DNA from 3 places in the Streptomyces sp. NPDC006624 genome. Region 3 is predicted to be linked to each of the others. Evidence: riboswitches for the same ligand, from Rfam matches in the RefSeq annotation. Region 3 holds a riboswitch; each other region holds the start of a gene.
The links. A riboswitch is a leader RNA that binds a small molecule or an ion and turns the genes downstream of it on or off. The one in region 3 is predicted to bind thiamine pyrophosphate.

Region 1: another riboswitch for thiamine pyrophosphate. It lies ahead of thiC (phosphomethylpyrimidine synthase ThiC); the one in region 3 lies ahead of ABZY20_RS18785 (thiamine ABC transporter substrate-binding protein).
Region 2: another riboswitch for thiamine pyrophosphate. It lies ahead of thiO (glycine oxidase ThiO); the one in region 3 lies ahead of ABZY20_RS18785 (thiamine ABC transporter substrate-binding protein).

Annotation. Positions count from the first base shown of each region.
Region 1 is NZ_JBEXOM010000007.1:165,492-169,339, reverse strand. It holds gene thiC (phosphomethylpyrimidine synthase ThiC) at 1-1,621, opposite strand, end outside; TPP riboswitch at 1,614-1,803, opposite strand; gene ABZY20_RS15975 (YibE/F family protein) at 2,587-3,825, shown strand.
Region 2 is NZ_JBEXOM010000001.1:387,714-391,561, reverse strand. It holds gene ABZY20_RS01785 (FAD-dependent oxidoreductase) at 1-707, opposite strand, end outside; gene ABZY20_RS01780 (hypothetical protein) at 740-1,090, opposite strand; TPP riboswitch at 1,142-1,253, shown strand; gene thiO (glycine oxidase ThiO) at 1,251-2,417, shown strand; gene thiS (sulfur carrier protein ThiS) at 2,414-2,614, shown strand; gene ABZY20_RS01765 (thiazole synthase) at 2,617-3,414, shown strand; gene pknB (Stk1 family PASTA domain-containing Ser/Thr kinase) at 3,509-3,848, shown strand, end outside.
Region 3 is NZ_JBEXOM010000009.1:119,195-123,042, reverse strand. It holds gene ABZY20_RS18795 (SRPBCC family protein) at 92-541, shown strand; gene rlmN (23S rRNA (adenine(2503)-C(2))-methyltransferase RlmN) at 616-1,722, shown strand; TPP riboswitch at 1,747-1,853, shown strand; gene ABZY20_RS18785 (thiamine ABC transporter substrate-binding protein) at 1,931-3,016, shown strand; gene ABZY20_RS18780 (iron ABC transporter permease) at 2,992-3,848, shown strand, end outside.

The DNA of each region.
Region 1 (3,848 bases), on a different contig from region 3:
GAGCCGTCTTGGCGGGCTCCGCCGGCAGGGTCTCGTCGTGGAACTCCCGTGCCGTGTCAGGGTCGAGGGCGAGGTTGAACTGGTCCTCCCACCGGAACTCGAACCGGGCGTCCGACAGTGCGTCGTCCCACTCCTGGGCACCCGGGTGCCCCTTGGCGAGGTCGGCTGCGTGGGCGGCGATCTTGTAGGTGATGACGCCGGTCTTGACGTCGTCACGGTTCGGCAGACCCAGGTGCTCCTTGGGCGTGACGTAACACAGCATCGCCGTGCCCCACCAGGCGATCATCGCGGCGCCGATGCCGGAGGTGATGTGGTCGTACGCCGGAGCGACGTCCGTGGTCAGCGGGCCGAGCGTATAGAACGGGGCTTCATCGCAGATCTCCTGCTGAAGGTCGATGTTCTCCTTGATCTTGTGCATCGGGACGTGGCCCGGGCCCTCGATCATGGTCTGTACGTGGAAACGCTTCGCGATCCGGTTGAGTTCCCCGAGCGTCCTCAACTCGGCGAACTGCGCCTCGTCGTTGGCGTCCGCGATCGACCCGGGCCGCAGACCGTCGCCGAGGGAATACGTGACGTCGTACGCGGCGAGGATCTCGCAGAGCTCCTCGAAGTTCTCGTACAGGAACGACTCCTTGTGGTGCGCGAGGCACCAGGCGGCCATGATCGAGCCGCCGCGGGAGACGATGCCGGTCTTGCGGTTGGCGGTGAGCGGCACGTACGCCAGGCGCACCCCGGCATGGACCGTCATGTAGTCCACGCCCTGCTCGGCCTGTTCGATGACGGTGTCCTTGTAGATCTCCCAGGTCAGCTCCTCGGCCCGGCCGTCGACCTTCTCCAGGGCCTGGTAGAGCGGCACCGTTCCGATGGGGACGGGGGAGTTGCGCAGGACCCACTCGCGCGTGGTGTGGATGTTGCGGCCGGTGGACAGATCCATGACCGTGTCGGCGCCCCAGCGGGTCGCCCAGGTCATCTTCTCGACCTCCTCCTCGATGGAGGACGTCACGGCCGAGTTGCCGATGTTGGCGTTGACCTTCACCAGGAACCGCTTGCCGATGATCATCGGCTCGATCTCGGGGTGGTTGACGTTGGCCGGGAGCACCGCCCGGCCCGCCGCGATCTCGTCGCGGACCACCTCGGGCGCCACGTTCTCCCGGAGGGCCACGTACTCCATCTCGGGCGTGATCTCGCCGCGGCGGGCGTACGCGAGCTGGGTGACGGCCTTGCCGTCCCGGCTGCGGCGCGGCTGGCGCGGCCGTCCGGGGAAGACGGCGTCGAGGTTGCGCAGGCCGCCCCGGGGCGCGGTGTGCTTGATGCCGTCGTCCTCGGGACGGACGGGACGGCCCGCGTACTCCTCGGTGTCACCGCGGGCGATGATCCAGTTCTCGCGCAGCGGCGGCAGGCCCCTGCGCACGTCGGTCTCGACGAGTGGATCGGTGTACGGGCCGGAGGTGTCGTACAGCGTGACCGACTGCCCGTTGGTGAGGTGCACCTGGCGGACCGGCACCCGCAGGTCGGGGCGGGTGCCCTCGACGTATGCCTTGTGCCAGCCGATGGACTTCCCGGCCTCCTCGGACTGGGTGTCCTGAACGGAGGCAGGCGTGCGTACGTCCTTGTTGGTCATGAGACCTACTCCCTACGCCGGCATTACCCGGTAACAGGTTCGGCGGTCGACGCAGCGGTATCCGTCTGCCGACGTTCCGTGTGAAACATCACTCGACTTCGGTGATGTTTCATGTGAAACATCGCTGGGACGGAGGTCAGCGCCCTCTCAGCCCGGTGCTCCGAGCTCCCGCGTGTACAAAAGGTGCCTCCACGCTAGCGGCAATCTTGGCGCGGTGAACAGAGGGCCCCCGTCGTTCTTGCGATGATCGGTCGGTGACCACGACGAACCGACCTCCGTACCCACCGCCCGAACCGCCCCGCGGATCCGGCGCCGGAAACGGCAACGGCCCCGGAGGCGGCCCTGATGCCGCGGCCGGGGGCGGGCACTCGCCTGCCCGGGGGCAGCGGTCCGTGCCCGGTGCGCGTTTCGGCACCGGCCCTGAGCGTGGCTCCGGTGCTTCCGGCGGGTACTCCTCGGGTCCCACCAGTGGCTACGGACCCGGCGGCGGCCAGGGAGCCGGGCCGGGAGACGGTCACGGTGCCGGTCCGGCCGGTGGACAGGGCTACGGCCCCGGGGCCAGGCACGGTGGTGGTCCTGTGGGCAGACAGGGTCCCGGGGACGCGCACGGCGCCGGCCCCGGGCCCGGGCGGGGTCCCGGGGGCGGACAGGGGCACGGCGACGACGTCCACGGGCACGGCTCGGTTGTCGGGCCGGGACACGGGCACGGCTCCGGTGACGGGCCAGGACACGGACACGGCCCCGGTGACGGGCCAGGACACGGACACGGCCCCGGTGACGGGCCAGGACACGGACACGGCCCCGGTGACGGGCCAGGGCACGGCCGCGGCGGTGACGGACATGGTCATGGCGGCGGTGACGGACACGGTCCCGGCCCGGGGGGCCCCTCGCCCGGCGGCGGCCACGGGCACTCGCACAGTCACAGCCACGGTCCGGCGGCCCCCGTCTCCACGCACCTGCGCAAGGTGATCGCGGCGATCCTGATTCCCTTCGCCGCCGCGGTCCTGGTCGGTCTCGCCGTGCTGTGGCCGGGCGGTGCCCCGCCGCACGAGCGCACGGGCGTCGGATTCGACCGGCAGACCCAGCAAGCCACGGTCACCAAGGTCGTGGAGGTGAGCTGTCAGGAGGCCGGCGCCCAGGGCGTCCCGCCGACCGGTGACACCTCCACCGCCGAGGGGTCCTCCGCGGTGCAGCAGGAGAACGGCGACTGCAAGCGGGCCACGATCCGGATCGACAGCGGCAAGGACAAGGGCCGTACGTTCACCGAGATCGTCCAGCCCGACCAGTCCCGCCAGCTGCACGAGGGCCAGGAGGTCGTGGTCGCCTACGAGCCCTCCGCGCCCAAGGAACTGCAGTACTCGGTCACCGACGTCAACCGCCGTCTGCCTCTGACGGTGCTGGCCGGCATCTTCGCGCTCGCCGTCGTGGCGGTCGGACGGCTGCGTGGGCTGATGGCGCTGATCTCCCTGGCCATCAGCTTCCTGCTGCTGAACTTCTTCATCCTGCCCGCGATCCTGCAGGGCTCGAATCCGCTGGTCGTGGCGGTGGTGGGCGCGAGCGCCATCATGCTCATCGCCCTGTACATGTGTCACGGCCTGTCCGCCAGAACCTCCGTGGCGGTACTGGGCACCCTCATCTCGCTGTTGCTGATCGGCCTGCTCGGCTCGGTGTTCATCGACTGGGCCGCGCTCACCGGCAACACCGACGACAACACCGGTCTGATCCACGGCCTGTACCCGACGATCGACATGAGCGGTCTGCTGCTCGCCGGCATCATCATCGGCTCGCTCGGTGTCCTCGACGACGTCACGGTCACGCAGACGTCGGCGGTCTGGGAGCTGCACGAGGCCAACCCGTCGATGGGCTGGCGCGGGCTCTACCGGGCGGGCATCCGGATCGGCCGCGACCACATCGCCTCGGTCGTCAACACGCTCGTCCTCGCCTACGCGGGTGCCGCGCTGCCGCTGCTGCTGCTGTTCTCCATCGCGCAGAGCGGGGTGGGCACGGTCGCCAACAGCGAGCTGGTCGCCGAGGAGATCGTGCGCACGCTGGTCGGTTCGATCGGCCTGGTCGCGTCGGTGCCGGTCACCACGGCGCTGGCGGCGCTGGTGGTCTCGGCCGACCGCCCGGGAGCGGAGTCCGCCGCCGCGGAGACAGCGGCGGCACCGGTGCGGGGCGGGAGGGGCCGGCGCCGCAAGCGCTGACGCCGACAGGCGGCGGGTGCGTC
Region 2 (3,848 bases), on a different contig from region 3:
ACGACCGCGTCCGCGGGCAGCCGCGAGCCGTCGTCCAGGTACACCGCGCCGGGCTCGACGCGCTCCACGCGCGCGTGCGTCCGCAGCACCGCGCCCGCGTCGGCGTACCAGCCGGCCATCGGGGCCGCGACCTCGGCGGGCAGCGCCCCGGCCAGCGGCCGGCCGGCGGCCTCCACGACGGTCACCGCGCAGCCCGCCTCCCGGGCGGCCGTGGCGAACTCCGCGCCGATCCAGCCCGCCCCGACGACCACGATGCCGCCCTGCGCGGCGAGCACCGGCCGCAGCCGCTGGGCGTCGTCCAGGGTGCGCAGCAGGTGCACGCCCGGCATGTCCTCGGAGCCGGGCAGCCGGACCGGCTCGGCCCCGGTGGCGGCGACCAGGACGTCGTAGGGCACGGGCCCGTCGCGGGTGTCCAGCTCGTGGTCGCCGGGGCGCAGGCCCAGCACCTCGCTGCCCAGCCGCAGTTCGATGCCGAGGGCCGCGAAGTCGACGTCGAAGGCGGAGCCCTCGGACTTGCCGAGCAGGACGGCCTTGGACAACGGCGGCCGGTCGTAGGGCTGGTGGGACTCGGCGCCGATCAGGACCACGTCGCCGGCGAAGCCCCGTTCGCGCAGGGCGACCGCGGTCTGCACCCCGGCCATGCCCGCGCCCGCCACGACCACGCGCCGCGGCGCGGAGGACCCTGGTTCCTGCGTCTGCTCGCTCACCTGATCACCATAGACAACTGACACTCCGTCAGTCAGTGCTCGTGCGCCGTGACCTGCTCCACAATGCTCGTCCCGCTGCCCTGCTGGGACTCCCACTCCCAGGTCTCCTCCAGCCGCACCCGCCCGTCGGGCAGCTCCACGACCGTCGACACGCAGTGCCCCGAGGAGGTGGACCCGTCCCGCTTGAGCTGGACGTACCGGAAATCCAGCCTGTCACCTTCCCGGATACCCACCAGATGCCCGCGTACGACGTCACCGCCCGCGTAGTCGGCCCAGATCCGCCCGTCCTGCTCGTGGTAGGCGAACCGGGTGCGGGTCCCGACCTGGCCCGGGGCCTGGTCGGCGACCGGGGCGAGGACGAGACCGTCGAGCGATCGGGCCATGGGCGAGGCTCCCTTACTGCGGTGTACCGGGGCGGGCTAGGGTGGCCAACGTAGAGCACTCGCGGGAGCCCGGACGCACCGGGCTGAGAGGGAGGCTGGCGGCCTCCGACCGTACGAACCTGATCCGGGTCATGCCGGCGAAGGGAGGGGCTGGACGCCCATGTCGCGTACGCCGACCTCAGACGTCCTCGTCATCGGGGGCGGGATCATCGGCCTGGTCACGGCCTGGCGGGCCGCGCAGCGCGGGCTCGCAACGGCCGTGCTGGACCCGGAGCCGGGCGGCGGCGCCGCCCAGGTGGCGGCCGGGATGCTGGCCGCCGTCACGGAACTGCACTACGGCGAGCAGACCCTGCTCGGTCTGAATCTGGCCTCCGCCCGCCGCTACCCGGACTTCGCCGCGGAGCTGGCGGAGCTGACCGGCCGCGACCTCGGCTACCGCCGCTGCGGCACGCTCGCCGTGGCCCTGGACGCCGACGACCGGGCCCATCTGCGTGAACTGCACGCGCTGCAGCAGCAGTCGGGGCTGGAGTCGCAGTGGCTGTCGGGGCGGGAGTGCCGCCGTCTTGAGCCGATGCTCGCGCCCGGCGTGCGCGGCGGGCTGCGGGTCGACGGCGACCACCAGATCGACCCGCGGCGGCTGGCCACGGCCCTGGTCGAGGCGTGCGAGCGGGCGGGCGTGGTGGTCCACCGGGAGTGGGCGGAGCGGCTCACCGTCGTACGGGACCGGGCCACGGGCGCCGTCACGAGCGCCGGGACCGAGCTGGCCGCCGGACGCGTCGTGCTGGCCGGGGGCAGCCTGAGCGGCAGGCTCGCGGGCGTCCCTCAGGAGGTGCTGCCGCCCGTGCGGCCGGTGAAGGGGCAGGTCGTGCGGCTGACCATGCCGCGGCGGCACGGGCCGTTCCTGAGCCGGACCGTGCGCGCGGTGGTGCGCGGCAGCCACGTCTACCTGGTGCCGCGCGAGAGCGGCGAGCTGGTGATCGGGGCGACCACCGAGGAACTGGGCTGGGACACCACCGTGACCGCCGGCGGCGTCTACGAGCTGCTGCGCGACGCGCACGAGCTGGTCCCGGGCATCACCGAGCTGCCGCTCACCGAGACCCGGGCCGGACTGCGGCCCGGCTCCCCGGACAACGCCCCGCTGCTCGGCCCGACCGATCTGGACGGCCTGCTGCTGGCCACCGGGCACTACCGCAACGGCGTCCTGCTCACGCCGGTCACCGGCGACGCCCTGGCGCACGCCCTGGTCACGGGCGAACTGCCCGAGGAGGCCCGGCCCTTCACCCCGCGGCGCTTCGGCGCCACCGCACTCACGGAGCAGCCCGTATGAACATCTCCGTCAACGGGGAGCCCCGGGACGTCCGGCCCGGCACCGCTCTCGACACCGTCGTGAGGTCGCTCACCGCCTCGCCCTCCGGGGTGGCCGCCGCCCTCAACGAAACCGTCGTCCCGCGCGCGCAGTGGCCCGCCACGCCCCTGTCCGAAGGGGACCGCGTGGAAGTCCTCACCGCCGTCCAAGGAGGCTGACCATGGCCGACGATCCGTTTGTCCTCGGTGGCACGTCCTTCACGTCCCGCCTGATCATGGGTACGGGCGGGGCACCCAGCCTCGACGTGCTGGAACGGTCGCTGGTGGCCTCCGGCACGGAGCTGACGACGGTCGCGATGCGCCGCGTGGACGCCTCCGTGCACGGCTCGGTGCTGTCGGTCCTCGACCGGCTCGGCATCCGGGTGCTGCCCAACACGGCGGGCTGCTTCACCGCCGGCGAGGCCGTCCTGACCGCCCGCCTCGCGCGCGAGGCGCTCGGCACGGACCTGATCAAGCTGGAGGTCATCGCCGACGAGCGCACGCTGCTGCCGGATCCGATCGAGCTGCTGGACGCGGCCGAGACGCTGGTGGACGACGGTTTCACGGTCCTGCCGTACACCAACGACGACCCGGTGCTGGCGCGGAAGCTGGAGGACGCCGGCTGCGCGGCGATCATGCCGCTGGGCTCGCCGATCGGCTCGGGGCTCGGCATCCGCAACCCGCACAACTTCCAGCTGATCGTCGAGCACGCGCGCGTGCCGGTGATCCTGGACGCGGGGGCCGGGACGGCGTCGGACGCGGCGCTGGCGATGGAGCTGGGGTGCGCGGGGGTGATGCTCGCCTCGGCGGTGACGCGGGCGCAGGAGCCGGTGCTGATGGCCGACGCGATGCGGCACGCCGTGGAGGCGGGCCGGCTGGCGTACCGGGCCGGGCGCATCCCGCGGCGGCATTTCGCCCAGGCGTCCTCTCCCGCGGAGGGCATGGCCGTCCTGGATCCGGAGCGGCCCGCCTTCCGGTAGGCGGTCGCCGGGCACGTCACAGGTCGGCTGCAGTCCCGCCCCGAATTCCGGCGGCGGGACCGGGGTGTCGGCGGTGACTCGTACACTCGCCTGCGTGGACACGACCCTTCAGGACCCCTTGGTCGGGCAGGTGCTCGACGGCCGGTACCGCATCGACGCGCGGATCGCGGTCGGCGGGATGGCCACGGTCTACCGGGCCGTCGACACCCGGCTGGACCGGGTCCTCGCGCTCAAGGTGATGCACCCCTCGCTCGCGGTCGACGGCTCGTTCGTCGAGCGGTTCATCCGCGAGGCGAAGTCCGTGGCCCGGCTGGCCCATCCGAACGTGGTGCAGGTCTTCGACCAGGGCACCGACGGCGCGTACGTGTACCTCGCGATGGAGTACGTCGCGGGCTGCACCCTGCGGGACGTGCTGCGCGAGCGCGGGGCGCTGC
Region 3 (3,848 bases):
CCGGACCGGACGGGAGCTCGTTGCCGTCTCGGGAGGACGCCCGGAGTGCGAAGTGGGACGATTCTGGTGTAACCGGCACATGGGGGTCAACATGTCCAGCATCAGAGAGACCATCGATGTCGACTGCCGCCCCGAGGACGTCTACGAGTACGTCACGGACACCTCGCGCATGCCGGAGTGGCAGCTGAGCGCCGTGTCCGCGGAGCGCCTCGACGAAGGGCCCGTCGGCGTCGGCACCCGGGTCCGCGTCACCCGGCACATGGGACGCCGGGTCATGCCGCAGACCATGGAGATCACCGAGTACGACCCGCCGCACAGCTGGGGCATGCGCGGCGTGGACGGCCCGGTCCGGGCACTGGTGCACGGCGAGGTCGAGCCCTTCGACGAGGGCCGCCGCTCCCACGTCACGATCGACATCGACTTCGAGGGCCACGGCATGGGCAAGGTCCTCGTCCCCCTCGTCGTACGCCCGCAGATCCGCAAGGAACTCCCGCGCAACGAGCGGCTCCTCAAGGACCGGCTGGAGGCTGCGGGGAAGTAGGCGGGGCGTACCTCAGGGGTTCCGCCGGCCGGGGCCGCGGGTCACCTGAATCGATCTGCGACACTGGTACGGCCATGCCTAAGCCCGGAGAACTCACATTCGTCGCCCCCCGCGGAGCCAAGAAGCCGCCGCGGCATCTCGCCGATCTCACTCCTGCCGAGCGCAAGGAGGCCGTTGCCGCGGTCGGGGAGAAGCCGTTTCGCGCCAAGCAGCTGTCGCAGCACTACTTCGCGCGGTACGCGCACGATCCGGAGCAGTGGACGGACATCCCCGCCCAGTCGCGCGGCCGGCTGCAGGAGGCGCTGCTGCCCGAGCTGATGACCGTCGTGCGGCATCTGTCGACCGACCAGGGCACCACGCGCAAGACGCTGTGGCGCCTGTTCGACGGGACGCTCGTGGAGTCCGTGCTGATGCGCTACCCGGACCGGGTGACCATGTGCATCAGCTCGCAGGCCGGGTGCGGGATGAACTGCCCGTTCTGCGCGACCGGGCAGGCGGGACTGGACCGGAACCTGTCCACCGCCGAGATCGTGCACCAGATCGTGGACGGGATGCGGGCCCTCAGGGACGGGGAGGTCCCCGGCGGTCCCGCGCGGCTCAGCAACATCGTGTTCATGGGCATGGGCGAGCCGCTGGCGAACTACAACCGGGTCGTCGGCGCCATCCGGCGGCTCACCGACCCCGAGCCCGACGGGCTGGGGCTCTCGCAGCGCGGGATCACCGTCTCGACGGTCGGGCTCGTCCCGGCCATCCACCGGTTCTCAGACGAGGGCTTCAAGTGCCGTCTCGCCATCTCGCTGCACGCCCCCGACGACGAGCTGCGCGACACCCTCGTCCCGGTGAACACGCGGTGGAAGGTGCGCGAGGTGCTCGACGCCGGCTTCGAGTACAGCGCCAGGTCCGGACGGCGGCTGTCGATCGAGTACGCGCTGATCCGCGACATCAACGACCAGGCGTGGCGCGGTGACCGGCTCGGGCGGCTGCTCAAGGGCAGGCCCGTGCACGTCAACCTCATCCCGCTGAACCCGACGCCCGGCTCGAAGTGGACCGCCTCCCGGCCCGAGGACGAGAAGGCGTTCGTCGAGGCCATCGCCGCCCATGGTGTGCCGGTGACGATCCGGGACACCCGTGGTCAGGAGATCGACGGGGCGTGTGGTCAGCTCGCGGCCACCGAACGGTAGTCTGACCGGCGTAAGAACATCTGCATATTCCGACAGGGGAGCGCCACAGCGCTGAGAGTGCGGCACACGGCCGCAGACCCTCCGAACCTGGCCCAGGTCATTCTGGGTAGGGAGATCGGTCACCACTCGAGCTGTTGCGCCCTGCCCGGGACCACGGAAAGTCCCGGGCGGGGCCGCGTCTTCTCCTGGTCACCCCAGGAGGAATGAAGTGAGCATCAACAGAACGCGGCTGACGGCGGCGGTCGCCGGGCTCGGTCTGGCCGGCACGCTCGCCGCGTGCGGCTCGTCCGGCAGCGGCCAGGAATCCGGCGGCTCCAAGACCGTCACGCTCGTCAGCCACGACTCGTGGGCCGCGTCCGAGGACGTCATCGCGGCCTTCGAGAAGCAGTCCGGCTACCAGGTCGACGTCCTCAAGGACGGCGACGCCGGGCAGGCCGTGAACAAGGCCATCCTCACCAAGGACAACCCGCAGGGCGACGTCCTCTTCGGCGTCGACAACACCCTGCTCTCCCGCGCCCTCGACAACGGCCTGTTCCAGCCGTACGAGGCGAAGGGCTCGGAGCGGATCAAGGCCGAGTACCGGGCCGACCAGGACAAGCACCGGGTCACGCCCGTCGACACCGGCGACATCTGCGTCAACTACGACAAGAAGTACTTCGCCGACCGGGATCTCGAGCCGCCGAAGAGCTTCGACGACCTCGTCAAGCCCGCGTACAGGAACCTGCTCGTCACGGAGAACGCCTCCTCGTCCTCGCCCGGCCTCGGCTTCCTGCTCGGCACCGCCGCGCGGTACGGCGACGACGGCTGGCAGGGCTACTGGAAGAAGCTCAAGGCCAACGGCGTGAAGGTCGTCGACGGCTGGGAGCAGGCCTACAACGAGGAGTTCTCCGGTTCGGCCGCCGGGAAGAAGGCCAAGGGCGACCGGCCGCTCGTCGTGTCGTACGCCTCCTCACCGCCCGCCGAGGTCGTCTTCGCCGACCCGAAGCCGAGCGCGGCCCCGACCGGGGTCGCCGAGGGCACCTGCTTCCGGCAGGTCGAGTACGCCGGGCTGCTGAGCAACGCGAAGAACAGCGAGGGCGGCAAGGCGCTCCTCGACTTCCTGATCAGCGAGAAGTTCCAGAACGACATGCCGCTCAACATGTTCGTCTACCCCGTGCGCGAGGGCGCACAGGTGCCGCCGGAGTTCGTGACGTACGGGCCGCAGGCGAAGGATCCCGAGACCATGGCCCCGGCGAGGATCGCCGAGCACCGGGACGAGTGGGTCAAGTCGTGGACGTCGCTCGTACTCAAGTGACCGGCCGGGCGCGGGGCGCGGCGGCGCGGTTCGGCCTGCTGGCCGTGCCCGTCGCGTTCTTCGCGGTCTTCTTCGCCTACCCCGTCGCCGCGATCGTCGCGCGCGGGCTGAAGACCGACGGGGCGTGGCAGCTCGGGCGGCTGGGGGAGGTGCTGGCGCAGTCCGGCGTCCGGCACGTCCTGTGGTTCACCACCTGGCAGGCGCTCGTCTCCACCGCGCTCACGCTGCTGATCGCGCTCCCCGGCGCGTACGTGTTCGCGCGCTTCGACTTCCGGGGCAAGCAGGTGCTGCGGGCGGTGGTGACCGTGCCGTTCGTGCTGCCGACGGTCGTCGTCGGTACGGCGTTCCTGGCGCTGGTCGGGCGCGGCGGGCTGCTCGACGAGCTGTGGGGCGTACGGCTGGACACCACCGTCTGGGCGATCCTGCTCGCGCACGTCTTCTTCAACTACGCGGTCGTCGTCCGGACGGTCGGCGGCCTGTGGGCGCAGCTCGACCCGCGGCAGGAGGAGGCCGCGCGGATGCTCGGCGCCTCACCGCTGAGGGCGTGGCGGCAGGTGACCCTGCCGGCCCTCGCCCCTGCCGTGGCCGCCGCCGCGCTCATGGTCTTCCTGTTCACCTTCACCTCCTTCGGCGTCGTCCAGATCCTCGGCGGACCCACCTTCTCGACCCTGGAGGTGGAGATCTACCGGCAGACGTCGGAGATCTTCGACCTGTCCACGGCGGCCGTGCTGACGCTGATCCAGTTCGCCGCGGTCGGCGCGATCCTCGCCCTGCACGCCTGGACCGTACGGCGGCGGGAGACCGCGCTGCGCCTGGTGGACGCGTCCACGAC